DNA from 4 places in the Micromonospora sp. NPDC049044 genome. Region 2 is predicted to be linked to each of the others. Evidence: riboswitches for the same ligand, from Rfam matches in the RefSeq annotation. Region 2 holds a riboswitch; each other region holds the start of a gene.
The links. Region 2 has a riboswitch for cyclic di-AMP ahead of AB0B85_RS10780 (hypothetical protein). Riboswitches for the same ligand answer to the same signal wherever they lie in the genome.
Positions count from the first base shown of each region.

Region 1: another riboswitch for cyclic di-AMP. It lies ahead of AB0B85_RS02375 (hypothetical protein); the one in region 2 lies ahead of AB0B85_RS10780 (hypothetical protein).
Region 3: another riboswitch for cyclic di-AMP. It lies ahead of AB0B85_RS11570 (transglycosylase family protein); the one in region 2 lies ahead of AB0B85_RS10780 (hypothetical protein).
Region 4: another riboswitch for cyclic di-AMP. It lies ahead of AB0B85_RS29600 (NlpC/P60 family protein); the one in region 2 lies ahead of AB0B85_RS10780 (hypothetical protein).

Region 1 covers NZ_JBEZFA010000002.1:177,940-181,273, reverse strand. Annotated here, with positions in the region: gene AB0B85_RS02380 (carbonic anhydrase) at 1-174, shown strand, start outside; gene AB0B85_RS02375 (hypothetical protein) at 232-1,251, opposite strand; cyclic di-AMP (ydaO/yuaA leader) riboswitch at 1,256-1,386, opposite strand; gene AB0B85_RS02370 (YibE/F family protein) at 1,553-2,923, opposite strand; gene AB0B85_RS02365 (copper-translocating P-type ATPase) at 3,323-3,334, shown strand, end outside.
Region 2 covers NZ_JBEZFA010000010.1:91,323-94,656, reverse strand. Annotated here, with positions in the region: gene AB0B85_RS10790 (AAA family ATPase) at 1-402, shown strand, start outside; gene AB0B85_RS10785 (cation diffusion facilitator family transporter) at 511-1,428, shown strand; cyclic di-AMP (ydaO/yuaA leader) riboswitch at 1,540-1,671, shown strand; gene AB0B85_RS10780 (hypothetical protein) at 1,728-2,744, shown strand; gene AB0B85_RS10775 (hypothetical protein) at 2,945-3,334, shown strand, end outside.
Region 3 covers NZ_JBEZFA010000011.1:45,954-49,287, forward strand. Annotated here, with positions in the region: gene AB0B85_RS11565 (nitrilase-related carbon-nitrogen hydrolase) at 1-987, shown strand, start outside; cyclic di-AMP (ydaO/yuaA leader) riboswitch at 1,087-1,259, shown strand; gene AB0B85_RS11570 (transglycosylase family protein) at 1,259-1,924, shown strand; gene AB0B85_RS11575 (hypothetical protein) at 2,052-2,420, opposite strand; gene dinB (DNA polymerase IV) at 2,545-3,334, opposite strand, start outside.
Region 4 covers NZ_JBEZFA010000049.1:13,242-16,575, reverse strand. Annotated here, with positions in the region: gene dcd (dCTP deaminase) at 1-214, shown strand, start outside; gene AB0B85_RS29600 (NlpC/P60 family protein) at 277-1,317, opposite strand; cyclic di-AMP (ydaO/yuaA leader) riboswitch at 1,331-1,466, opposite strand; gene AB0B85_RS29595 (N-acetylmuramoyl-L-alanine amidase) at 1,701-3,334, shown strand, end outside.

The DNA of each region.
Region 1 (3,334 bases), on a different contig from region 2:
TTGCTCCGGCAGTCGCCGGTGCTGGCCGCCGAGGTGGAGCGGGGGCGCTGCGCTGTGGTGGGCGTGTCGTACCGGCTCGCCGCCGGAGTGGTGCGCCCGGTGGCCGCCGTGCCGGCCGGCTTCGCGACGCTCGGCGTGCCGGCCGGGTCGGCTGACCCGGCTGCTGCCGCCTGACCTGCCGAGGGCCGCCCCGCAGTACGCGGAGCGGCCCTCGGCAACAGGTGGCGCGGGTCAGAGCATCGACATGTGTACGTGGTCGGTGTGGTTCGACGGTCCGCTGTAGGACTTCCAGCCGGTCGCCGGGAACCAGATCTGCCGGTTCCAGATCACGTAGTAGATGCCGAGCCGGTCGGCGTTGCGGATGAGGAACGCGGCCACGTTGTTGCCGTACATCCGGGTGTCGTTGTTGTGCCACGGGCTGAAGCCGCTCTTCTGCAACGACCAGTCGCAGGCGCGGCCCTTCGGGTGCTCGTACGGTCCACCGTTGCGGTGACAGCCGACGAACCGGTTGAATCCGGCGGCCTTGACTTCCTTGTACGCGTGCAGCGTCCGCGGCGTGACGCAACCGGACGTGGTCGGGTCCTTCTCGCTGCAGGACTGCGGCTTCCAGTCACCGTCGGCGGTGCGACCCGGGCCGATCTTGGCGACCTTCGAGGTGGCGTCGACCAGGCCGCCGGTGAAGCCCTTGCCGCCGACCAGGGCGAGCGCCTTGTCGGCCTCGCTCTTGCGCTTGGCCATCACGGCGGTCTGCTTCTGCTGCTCCCGGACCTCGGTGTCGAGGAGCAGTTTGGCCTGCTCGGCGCGGGACTTCGCCGCGTTGACCTCGGCGAGCTTGTTCTCGTTCACCATGTTGATCTCGTCGAGCATCGCGGCGCGCTGGACGAACGTGTCCGGGGCGTCGCTCTCCAGCAGCATCGCGAGCGCGCCGATCCGACCGGTCCGGTACGACTGGGCGGCGATCTGCCCGACCTGTGGTGTCAGTGCGTCCAGGTCGGCCTTGGCCCGGTCCACCTCCAGCGCCAACTCCAACTGCCGCTTCTTGGATTTGTCCAGCTTGGACTTGGCGGCGGAGTAGTCGCGGTTGACCTGCTCGATGAGGTCGGTGATGAGCTTGGGCTCGTCGTCCTCCTCGTGCCCGGATGGTGTGGGGGTCGTCGGAGCGGCGTGGGCCGGGAGAGGCCCGGCGAGCACGGTCAGTGCGGCGATCACGGCCACCACGGGTGTCAACCAGCGGCGTAGGGGTGCCGTCACAATGTTCCCTTCCCTCGACCGCCGACCGGGTTAGCTGACGGGTTCGGGGCGGAAGTGGCCCCTACCGCTGACGCGGATTCACCCCACACACCTGGGTCCCCGGCTCGCCGGTTGGCGATTGGGCGGTGGCACCGCAGGCGCCGCTTCGCGCCTTCATCGGTAACCGGCAGCGAGGTTACCCGAGAGTCGACTCGGTGAGCTACGCCTGGATGCCGACCAAAAGTGTCATTTCGCCATAGCGTTTGGTAACCAGTGACGCGGTTCTCAGGGGGGAGACCCGATCTGGTCACGCTGAGGAGTGTCACCATGCCGTATCCGTGCTCCTGTTCGACTCCGGCCACCCGTCGGTGGCGGTGGATGCGGGCCGGGTCCGCGTCTCGTCCGGCTCGTCGGATCGCGCCGTCCGCGGCGCGTTGAGGGCGGCAAGTGCCTCCGCCGGGTCCGGTTGGGGGCGCGGCCCGGGGGCGTCGCCCGGCGGCGTGGCGTCGACACGTCCGGCCGTGGTCACGATCGCGGCCAGCCCGGTGGTCAGTGGCACGGCGGCGATCAGCCCGAGTGTGGCGACCGCGCTGCGGACGATTTCCTGCGCGAGGAACTCGCTCGTGAGAATCTGCCCGATCGGCCGCGAGTCGGCGGTGAGCAGGAGCAGGAGGGGCAGCGACGCGCCCGCGTACGCCAACACGATGGTGTTGACGGTGGAGGCGATGTGCGCGCGGCCGACGCGGGTCGCCGCCCGGTACAGCTGTATCCGGGTCAGCCCGGGATTGGCGTTCGCCAACTCGGTGACGGTGGCGGCCTGGGTGACCGTCACGTCGTCGAGCACCCCGAGCGAACCGATGATGATCCCGGCGAGCAGCAGGCCGTGCAGGTCCACGTCACCCTGGAACATCGACAGTGTCGTCGCCTCCTCACTGCCGAAGCCGGTGAGGTGGGTCGCCGCGGTGGCGATGGTGGCGAGCGCGCCGGTCAGTACCAGGCTGCCCAGGGTGCCGAGCACCGCGACCGAGGTCTGCGCGGTGACGCCGTGGGTCAGATAGAGCACCACGAACATGATCAGGGCGGCGCCGACCACCGCCACCAGCAGCGGTGATCTGCCGGCACCGATGCCCGGCAGTACGAAGGTGAGCAGGATGGCGAAGCTGGCCGCCAACCCGCCGAGCGCGGCCAGCCCCCGCCACCGGCCGAACGCGACGATCGCGGCAGCGAAGACCACCGCCAGCCACACGAGGGGAGTGCCGCGCTGGTGCTCGGCGATGTTCCAGTTGCTGGTGGCGGGATCGGTAGGGTCGGTCAACTGGACCAGGATGACCTCGTCGCCGACGTCCACCCGTGGTGCGCCCGGACCGTCGGGCACCGGTGTCCGCACCTGCTGGCCGGCGGCGGGGCCGTCGTCCACCCGGACGTCGACAGTGCCGCACGGCCCGGCGCCGGTCCTGGGTGTGTCCTCGGGGCTCGACGGCAGCGGCGGGCACGGCTCGGTCACCACGCGGGTCACCGTGCCGGCGTAGCGCGGCACGTCCGCTCCTCCGTCGGTCTGCGTCGCTCCTCCGCGCGGCCAGAGCAGTGCCGCGGCGAGCACTGTGGCGACGAAGAGGGGCACCACCGTCACGACGAGGATCCGTCGCACCCGGGGCGGGGCGGACGGCGCGGGACGGGCGTGGTCGGAACCCAAGTCGAGACTCCCAACGATCCGGTGCGGGATACGTGTCAGCGGGCCGCGCGGTTCACCGTTTCGACGCGAACGCGCCGGACGGCGGTGCGGTTCGCTGCCTGCCGACCGCCTGATCACTGACGGTCAGTGCGCGGCCGGTCGGCCGCGTCACCACGCCGTCGCGGCGTCCGGATGTGCGGCGGCATGCGCAGGGCGATCATGGGAGATGCTAGTCAGCCCACCGGGAGGTTGCCGGGCGCGCCGGAGCGTCGAGCGGCCGAACCGCCCGCGTGGTGGCCGTCGGGCCGGCATGTTGGAAGCATGTCCGCTCCGACCCCACCCGAGCACCCACAGCGCGCTGCACCCGTGCCGCACGAAAAGCACGCCGGACACGACAAGCACGCCGGGCACGATCCTGCCATGTTCCGCCGC
Region 2 (3,334 bases):
GCGGTGGCGGCGGCGGAGATCCGCCGGCTCTACCCTGACCTGCCGCTACCGACCGCCGTGCGCTCCACCGGGGTCGATCCGGTCGAGCTGGTGGTGCCCGCGACCGGGTTGGAGACCGCCGTCGTGAAGGCGGCCGCCGGGCTGCTGGCCGAGGTGGAGGGCACGGTCGGGGTGATCACTCCGGTCCCCCGCCGCGACGAGGTCGCCGGTTGGCTCGACGCGCTCGACGCGCCGCGCCTGCAGGTGGTGACCAGCCTGGAGGCCAAGGGCATGGAGTACGACGGGGTCGTGCTCGTCGCCCCGAGCGAGATCCGGGCCGATCCGGGCGCGGGGGTACGCACCCTGTACGTGGCGCTTTCCCGGGCCACGCAGCGGCTCACCACAATCGATCCGACCGACTGATCCGGGGCAAACCTGCCTGCTGGGCCGGTGGTCTACCTCATAGTTGCATACATAGCGATGTGAACATACATTTGACCGGGCCCCGACCGGCGGCGGAAGGTGGATCTCGTGGGCGCAGGTCATGACCACCACCATGGGTCGGTCGCCAATGCCGCACACCAGCACAGGGGCCGACTCTGGGCGGCGTTCGGGCTGCTCGCCACCCTGATGGTGGTCGAGGCGGTGGCCGCCCTGCACACCGGCTCGCTCGCCCTGCTCTCCGACGCCGGGCACATGTTCACCGACGTGCTCGGCATCGGCATGGCACTCGCCGCGATCACCGCGACCCGGCGGGCCACCGGCGACCCGCAGCGCACCTTCGGGCTCTACCGACTCGAGGTGCTCGCCGCGCTCGCCAACGCCGTCCTGCTCTCCGGCGTCGCCGTCTACGTGCTGATCGAGGCGATCCGCCGATTCGGGGACCCGCACGAGGTCGTCACCGGACCAATGCTCGCGGTGGCCGTCCTCGGCCTGCTCGCGAACATCGTCGCCTTCGCCCTGCTTCGCGCCGGCGCCCGGGAGAGCATCAACCTCCAGGGCGCCTACCTGGAGGTGCTCGGCGACCTGCTCGGCTCGTTGGGCGTGATCGGCGCGGCGCTGCTCATCGCCGGCACCGACTGGTGGTGGGCCGATCCACTCGTCGCGGTCGCCATCGGCGCGTTCATCCTGCCGCGCACCTGGCGGCTGGCCCGCGCCGCCGTCCGGATTCTGGTCCAGGCCGCCCCGAAGCACCTCCAGGTGACCGCCGTGCATGACCGACTGGCCGCGGTCCCCGGCGTGGTCGAGGTGCACGACCTGCACGTCTGGACGCTCACCTCGGGCATGGACGTGGCGTCCGCGCACCTGACCATGGCACCCGACGCGGAGGTCGGCGCGGTGCTCACCGCGGCGCGTACCGCCCTGCACGACGACTTCCGGATCGAACACGCGACGTTGCAGATCGAGCCCGGCGCCGCCACCGGAGCGTGCGGCTCGATCGAGTGGTGACAATTCGTTCGTGACGACGCACGCACCGTCCGTCACAACGGCTGCAGCCGCCCCACCGGCACCGGTAGGCTCGGTCCCGGCCTCCACCAGGCGGCGCCCTCCAGGCGCCGGTGGCGGTCGCCGCCTAATCGCCCAGCCGGGCGAACCGGGGAACCACGTTCCTGGGGTGCATCCGCGTCAGCGGTAGGGATCTTCCGTCCCGAACCCGACAGCTAACCCGGTCGGCGGCTGACGGAAGGACATGCGCAGTGGCACCAGCACGACCACCCGCCGCCCGACTGGCGGCCCTGATCGTCGCGATGTTCGCCCTCGGCGTCGCGCTCCCGGCCGGCACCGCCTCGGCCGCTCCCCCGACCGGCCTGCGGGCCGCCGCCGCCCCCGACTCCGACGAGGAGGGCGGCACCCCCTCGCTACGCGCCCAACTTGAGGCCGCCAGCAAGGGCTACCTGGACGCGAAACGCGCGCTGGACACCTCCGTGCAGCGGCAACAGCAGCTCGCCACCCAGCTGAAGACCATCGAGGTCGAGCTCGCCCAGCGCGACGGCAAGGTCGGCCAGATCGCCGACGTGGCGTACCGCACCGGCCGGCTCGGCACGGTGTCGGCGCTGCTCAACAGCAACAGCCCGGAGGGCTTCATGGACCGGGCCGCCGCGCTGGAGGCGGTGGCCGCCAACGAGGACCGGGTGCTGCGCGATCTACTCGCCACCAAGGACCAGGCCAATCGCACCCGGGCCGCCCTGAACGGCGAGATCGTCGAAGAGCGCAAGCAGGTAGCGGTGATGGCCAAGCGCAAGGACCAGGCCGAACGGGCGCTGGCCGTGGCCAACGCCCCCAAGCCGCAGACCACCGCCGACAGCGGTTCCAACCGGGGCACCTCCACGGCGAACGCGAAGGCCGCACCCCGCAACTCCGACGGCTCCTGGCCATCCGAATCGTGCAGCGTCAACGACCCCACCCCCGCCAGCGGCTGCATCACCCCGCGCACCCTGCACGCGCTCAACCAGGCCAAGGCCGCCGGCTTCACCAGGTACGTCTCCTGCCACCGCCCCAGCGGCTCCGGCGAACACCCCAAGGGCCGGGCCTGCGACTTCGCGGCCCAGAAGGATGGCTTCGGCGGCAACGCCACCGGCGGCGACAAGACGTACGGCAACAACCTGGCCGCGTACTTCATCCGCAACGCCGACCAGCTCGCCGTGCTGTACGTGATCTGGTACCGGCAGATCTGGCTGCCCAGCAGTGGGTGGAAGTCGTACAGCGGCGCGGGCGGCACCCCGTCCACCGACCACACCAACCACGTACACCTGTCGGTCTACTGACCCCCGGTGTCCGGCGGGTGATCCACTCGTGTTCGCCGACTCCGGGGTGTCCGGTCAACGGGATACCCCGGAGTCGGTGATGTCGTGTTGACCATGCGGGCGGGCGATGCCGTCGCCGGGGCCGGCTACGTCGCCGGGCGTACCCTGGATGACGTCGGCGGTCGGACGACCCGGCCCGGGTCGGCGGGCAGCATCGCGGTATGCCTCGGATCCCACCCACCACCCGCAAGGGCCTGCTCGCACTGCATCTGGTCACCTCGCTCGGCTGGCTCGGTGCCGACCTCGTGCTCCTCACCCTCGGCATCGCCGTGCAGCGTGGCGCCGACCCGGCGGTGGTCTACCCGGCCATGGCGCTGGTCGGCACTGTGCTGTTCGCGCCGCTGAGCGTCCTGGTCTGGCTGGTCGGGGTCGCCAGCGCGCTCCTCACCCCGTGGGGCCTGTGGCGCTATCGCTGGGTGCTGGCCAAGCTCGTGCTCACCACCGTGATGGTCGGACTGGTGCTGTTCCTGCTCACGCCGAACCTGCGGCACGCCGGTGCGGTGGGCGCCGCCCTTCCCACCCGGGACCGCGCCGACCTGGTGATCGCCCCC
Region 3 (3,334 bases), on a different contig from region 2:
TACCTGCTGCTCGCCGTCCCGATCGCTGTCGCCGCCGTGCTCGGCAGCGCACTGCCAACAGGCACCGGCCGGCTCGACCGCACCGCCCTCGCCTGCCTGCTCGCCCTCCTGCTCGGCGCCGGCGGGTGGTCGGCCTGGTCACTGGGTCGTTCAGCCGACCCGGCCGAGCCGCTTACCGTCGGTCTGCTCGCCCTGCGGCAGTCCACGGACGGGCTCCCGATCGACGAACCGTCCGGCCGGGACCTGCTCGCCCGGTACGCCGCGCGGGTGGCGGACCTGACCGCCCGTGGGGCACGGATCGTGGTGCTGCCGGAGAAGGTGTTCGCCGTGACGGACACGACCCTGCCCCTGCTCGTGGACGCGCTGCGGCAGGCCGGGGCCCAGATCGTCGTCGGCACGGTGCTGTGGCGGGCCGGCACGGCCAGCAACGTCGCGCTGGTGCTGGACCCGGATGGCGGCGTCACGACGTACCAGAAACAGCATCTGGTCCCCGGCCTGGAGGAGTGGCTGACGCCGGGCGACGACGACGTCATCGTGAACGGGCGGTTCGGCGTTGCCATCTGCAAGGACCTCGACTATCCCGGCCTGGTCCGGCGGTATCGGGCGGAGGGCGCCTCGGTGCTGCTCGTCCCCGCCCTGGACTTCACCTCCGACGGTTGGCTGCACGGTCGCATCGCAATGGTCCGGGGTGTGGAGAACGGAATCACAGTGGTCCGCGCCGCCGAGTTGGGCCGGCTGACGGTAAGCGACGGCGGCGGCAGACTGCTGGGTGACGTCAGCGCCGGTGACGCGGAGTTGCTGGTAACGGCCGCTCCGACCACCGGATGGGGCACTGTCTACTCGCGTACGGGAGATTGGTTTCCGTTGTTGTCCCTGGTCTTGTTGGTCGTCGCCGTCGAGGGGTCGGCGTCTGGCTCCAGGAGGACAGCTGATCGCAAACGGTCCATGGTGGTCACTGCACAGAGTCACCAGGCCCGCAACCGCTGAGCGGACTCTCCAGCGTGCCCCGGTGAAGAAGTTCACAGGGGTTGGGCGATCGTCACCGACCGTGCCTAACGTCGGTCGGGTTCGCCAACGCGGACACCACGGCCGGCAACGCCAAATCCTGCCCCCGGTCGTCGGAACCCAGTCACCGGGCAGGAGCGGGGGACCCACACGTTCCTCGGTGCATGTCACCTCGGGGTGAAGCCGCCACCGTGCGGCCGGGCTCCTCGGCCCGAACCCGACAGCTCACCTCGCCGGCGTGGAGGAAGCTCACATGACGTCTGTCTACACCCCCCGTCATCGACGGGTCACCACCCGCCGCCTCGCCGTCGGCACCCTGGCTGTCGGTGCGGTCACCGGCGCCGTCGCCCTCTTCGGGCCGGCCGCCCCGGCGCAGGCCGCGGTCAACTGGGACGCGATCGCCAAGTGCGAGTCCGGCGGCAACTGGAAGATCAACACCGGGAACGGCTACTACGGCGGACTGCAGTTCTCCCAGAGCACCTGGGCCGGTTACGGCGGCAAGAAGTACGCCGCCCGCGCCGACCTGGCCAGCCGCGGCGAGCAGATCGCGATCGCCGAGAAGGTACTCGACGGGCAGGGCATCGGCGCCTGGCCGACCTGCGGCAAGAAGGGCGGATCGACCGGCGGCTCGGCCACGAAGTCGACCAAGCCCACCACCAAGTCGACCAAGCCCACCACGAAGTCGACCAAGCCCACCGAGCGGCCGTCGCGCGGCGAGCAGCCGGCGACCCGCAGCCACGAACGCACCGCGCCGACCACCGGCGGCCAGACGTACCTGGTCAAGCCGGGGGACACCCTGTCGGAGATCGCTGACGGCCACCGGGTGACCGGCGGTTGGCAGGCGCTGTACGAGCACAACCGGCAGCTGATCGGGGCCGACCCGGGCCTGATCTTCCCGGGTCAGCGGCTCAGCCTCTGATCGTTTCCCGACGCAGCGGCTCAGCCTCTGACGGATGACACGCGAACGCTCGGCCGGATCACCGGCCGAGCGTTCGTGCGTGTGATGCCAATCAGCCCCGCGCGCTCGTACCCCCGGGGGAAGGCCGTCACGCCGCGGACGCGGACGCCTTCGGCCCTCGGTGCGACGTGACCGGACCGGCGTTCCAGCCCCACCGGGGAGCCGGTGCGCTGCTCTCCCCGGACCAACCCGTGCCGCCCTCCTCGCTGTCGCCGCCGTCGGTGGTCGTCTCGACCGGGGCGGGTGTGCTGCGGGCCAGGCGTATCGACTGCTCGGCGCCGGCGCGGGCCGCACAGGGCCAGGACTGCCCGGCGCACTGGAGGTTGCGGCAGTGACCCTCGTCGTCCGGCTCGTGGGCGCTCAGCACATCGATCGCCAACTGCCAGAGCAGCGGGTCGGTCACGTCGTGCGGGCGCTCGGCGTTGCGGCTCACTCGGTTGCTGGTGTCGTCGGACATGCTGGGTCCCCCCTTGTCAGGCTGTACCCCCCAAGGGTCACCCGTCAGCCGCCGGCTAAACCGCCGACCTGCTGTGATGTGTCTCCGATCGCACCTCTTCGGATGGACACCGCACGCAGATCGGTCAATCCGGCAGCAGCGGCATCTCGACGCCCGGCTCCCGGCCGAGCAGCACCGCCCGGGTGAGCGCCGCCGATCCGAACCGGTCGCGGACCGCGTCCACAGCGGCGTCCAGCTCCGCACCCGGGTCGCTGTGGAACGGCAGCTCCGGCTGCACCGGGCTGTCGTCCAGATTGCCCACCGAGACACCGATCAGCGTGACACCACGACTGTCGATCTCGGGCTGGGCCGCCCGCAACAGCGCCCGCGCGGCGGCGAGCAACGGGGTCGTGTCGGCTGTCGCCTTGTCCACTGTGTGCGAGCGGGTCGCCCGGGTGTAGTCGCCGAAACGCAGCCGCAGCACCACTGTGCGCCCGGCCCGCCCGGCCGCGCGCATCCGCCGGGAGACCCGGTCGACAAGGCCGGCGAGGATGGCGTCCAACTCCGCCGGGGCGTGCGGGCTGCGGCTCAGTGCGTGCTGGGCACCCATCGATCCGCGTCGTCGACCGACCTGCACCGCGCGTGGGTCACGGTTGTGCGCCAGGGCGTGCAGGTGCCGCCCGGAGCCGGACCCGAGCAGAGACACCAACGCGGCCTCGCCGAGCCGCGCCACCTCGCCGACGGTACGGATCCGGTGCGCCCGCAACTTCGCCGAGGTGACCGGGCCGACGCCCCACAGCCGCTCGACCGGCAGCGGGTGCAGGAACGCCACCTCGGCGTCCGGTGCGACAACCAGCAGCCCGTCCGGCTTCGCCACCCCACTGGCCACCTTCGCCAGGAACTTCGTGCGGGCCACCCCCACCGTGATCGGTAGG
Region 4 (3,334 bases), on a different contig from region 2:
CTCCGGTCACGTCACGCTTGAACTCTCCAACGTGGCGAACCTGCCGATCACCCTCTGGCCAGGGATGAAGATCGGGCAGCTCTGCATCTTCCGGCTCTCCTCGCCGGCCGAGCACCCGTACGGCTCGGCGGTCTACGGATCTCGTTACCAGGGCCAGCGGGGTCCGACGCCGAGCCGCGCCTGGCAGCACTGGCGCACCTGGCCGACCCGCTGACCCCGTGACGACGAGGGCCCGCCGCGACGAATCGCGACGGGCCCTTCGGTCAACACCCTCGATCAGGCTGGGCGGCCGTAGCTGTGGATCGGGCCGTCGTCGACCTTCTTCATCTTGACCGGTTGACCGGCCTGCGAGGCGTGCACCACCCAGCCGCCGCCGACGTACATGCCGACGTGGTGGATGTCGCTGTAGTAGAAGACCAGGTCACCGGGGCGCAGGTCGGCCCTGCTGACGTTCTTGGTGACGCGGCTCTGCGCGGCGGCGTTGTGGGGCAGTGACACCCCGGCCTTCGCCCAGGCGGCAAGCATCAGCCCGGAGCAGTCGTACGAGTTCGGTCCCTCGGCACCCCAGACGTAGGGCTTGCCGATCTGCGCGCAGGCGAACTTGACGGCCGTGCCCGCGGCGCCGCCGGGATAGCTGCCGGGGCAGGGCGCCGGGCGCAACGGACCGCCACCACCGCTGCCGTACACCTTGAGGCGCAGCTTCTGCAGCTTGTCGATCTCCTCGTTGATCTGCTTCTTCTTCGCCGCCAGTTGCGCCTCGGTGCGGGTCAACTGGGCCACCATCTGGTCGAGTGGAGCCTTCTGCCCGGCCAACTTGTCGCGCAGGTCGGCCACCTCGCGGACGTCCTGCTGCTGGTTGTGCGCGAAGCGGTCGAGCAGTTCGAGTTGACCGACCACCTCACTCGGTGACCGGCTGCCCAGCACCGCGTTGACGGTAAGCACGTTCTCGCCCTTGTAGGCCCGCACGGCCAGGGCACTGACCTTGTCCATCGCGGCGTCGACCTGACGCTCGAGCGGGGCGATCCGGGCGGCCAGCGCCTCGGCCTGCCTGCGCTTGGCGGCGAGGTCGATCCGGGTGGCGTTGTGCTGTTCGATGATCGGCTCGAGCTTGTTCCAGTCGGCGTCGATCTGGCGCTCGATCTCGGCGACGGACGGGTCGGCGTGGGCCGCCGTGGCGCTGCCGGTCAGGACGACGGCGACGCCGGCCAGTGCGGCGAGCGCGGTGGTGAAGCGGGACCAGCGTGAACGCGGCACGATCGACGTCGGGCCGGCTGCTGCCGACCGCTCGGACGACGGCCGCGGGGCATGGAGTGCCACCGGGGTTCCGTACTCCTTCTTCCTGACCGCCTACCGGGTTAGCTGACGGGTTCGGGCGGGAAGTCGGCGCCCTACCGCAGTGGCTGCGGATTCACCCCGGGGGACATGGGTCCCCGGTTCGTTCGGAAACGACTCGGCGGTGTCGGTCCGTTACCGCCCGGGCTGGACGGAGCTGCTATCGGGCCGACGAATGACCAGAGTAGAGACGCTTGTTACCACTTCGCAACCCGTGCGGCCGTGACACTCCGTACCGATCGGAGAGGGTCACCGACCGTACATGAAAATTTCTTTCCCTCCTTGTCGATGGATGGAAAGGTATTGACGCGGACTCCCGGGCGGCGCGAAGGTGACCTCACCTTCACCCGCGCAATACAGGGGGTTCAATGCATCGTCCAACCCTGCTCGCCGCGACGGTGGCCGCCGTGGTCGCCGCCGCGACCACTGTTCCGCTACCTGCCAACGCCACGACCGCACCAACGACCGACCGCCAGCAGCAGTACGCCGCCGCGGCGGCCGAGTACGGCGTACCGACCGACGTGCTGCTCGGCGTCTCCTACCTGGAGTCCCGCTGGGACAGCAACGCCGGCACCCCCAGCACCAGCGGCGGTTACGGCCCCATGCACCTGACCGACGCCCGACACGTGGCCGCACTGCTGGTGGGCGGTCACCACGACACCGGTACCGAGGACCCGCGCGGCGACGACTCCCGTACCGCGCTGGCACCCGCGCCCCGGCCGGCCGAGGACCCGGCGCCACCCGCCGCCGCGTTGCAGACAGTGGACGCCGCCGCCGCGCTCACCGGCGCGACAGCCGACGCGCTGCGCACCGACGCCTCCGTCAACATCCGGGGCGGCGCCGCGCTGCTGGCGTCGTACCAGCGGGAGTTGGGCGCGCCGGTCGGCGCCGGCACCGACCCGGCCAGCTGGTACGGCGCGGTGGCCCGCTACGCCGGCGCGGACAGCGCCGACGCGGCGGCGGCCTTCGCCGACGAGGTCTTCACCACCATCGGCGCCGGAGAGTCCCGGGTGACCGACGACGGCCAGCGGGTCGCGCTGCCGGCCCGGGCGATCCGCCCGCAACGCTCCTGGCTGGACCGACTGGGTCTGCGCCGGCTCGCCCGACCGGACGGGCTGGAATGCCCCCGGACCATCTCCTGCGAGTGGATTCCGGCGCCCTACGCGGCGTTCGGCGACGGGGACTACGGCAACCATGACCTGTCCGACCGGCCCGCCCGGCAGAAGATCGAGTACATAGTCATCCACGACACCGAGGGAAGCTGGGCCACCACCCTGCAACTCGTGCAGGACCCGACCTACGTGAGCTGGCACTACACGCTGCGCTCGGTGGACGGGCACATCGCTCAGCACGTCAAGACCAAGGACGTCGCCTGGCACGCCGGCAACTGGTACGTCAACGCCAAGTCGGTCGGGTTGGAACACGAGGGCTTCGCGGCGCAGGGCACCTGGTACACCGAGGCGATGTACCGGACGTCGGCGAAACTGGTCCGGCACCTCGCGCTGCGGTTGGGCATCCCGCTGGACCGCCAGCACATCATCGGCCACGACAACGTGCCCGGCACCACCGCCGCGACCGTCCGTGGCATGCACTGGGACACCGGTCCGTACTGGGACTGGACCCACTACTTCGAACTGCTGCACGCGCCCCGGTTGGACACCGGTACCCCGGCCACCGGACTGGTCCGGATCGACCCGGACTTCACCACCAACCAGCCCGCGTTCGTCGGCTGCGTCACCGCCGGTGTGCCGTGCGCGCCGCGCGGCTCCTCGGCGGTGGTGCTGCGCTCCGCGCCGGCTGCGGACGCGCCACTTGTGAACGACATCGCGCTGCGCCCCGACGGCACCCCGAACACGATGGAGGTGTCGGACCACGGTGCCCGTGCCTCCGCCGGCCAGACGTACGCGCTGGCCGGCCGGCAGGGTGACTGGACGGCGATCTGGTACCTCGGGCAGCGGGCCTGGTTCCACAACCCGGCGTCCGCGCCCACCGCCAGCTGGAC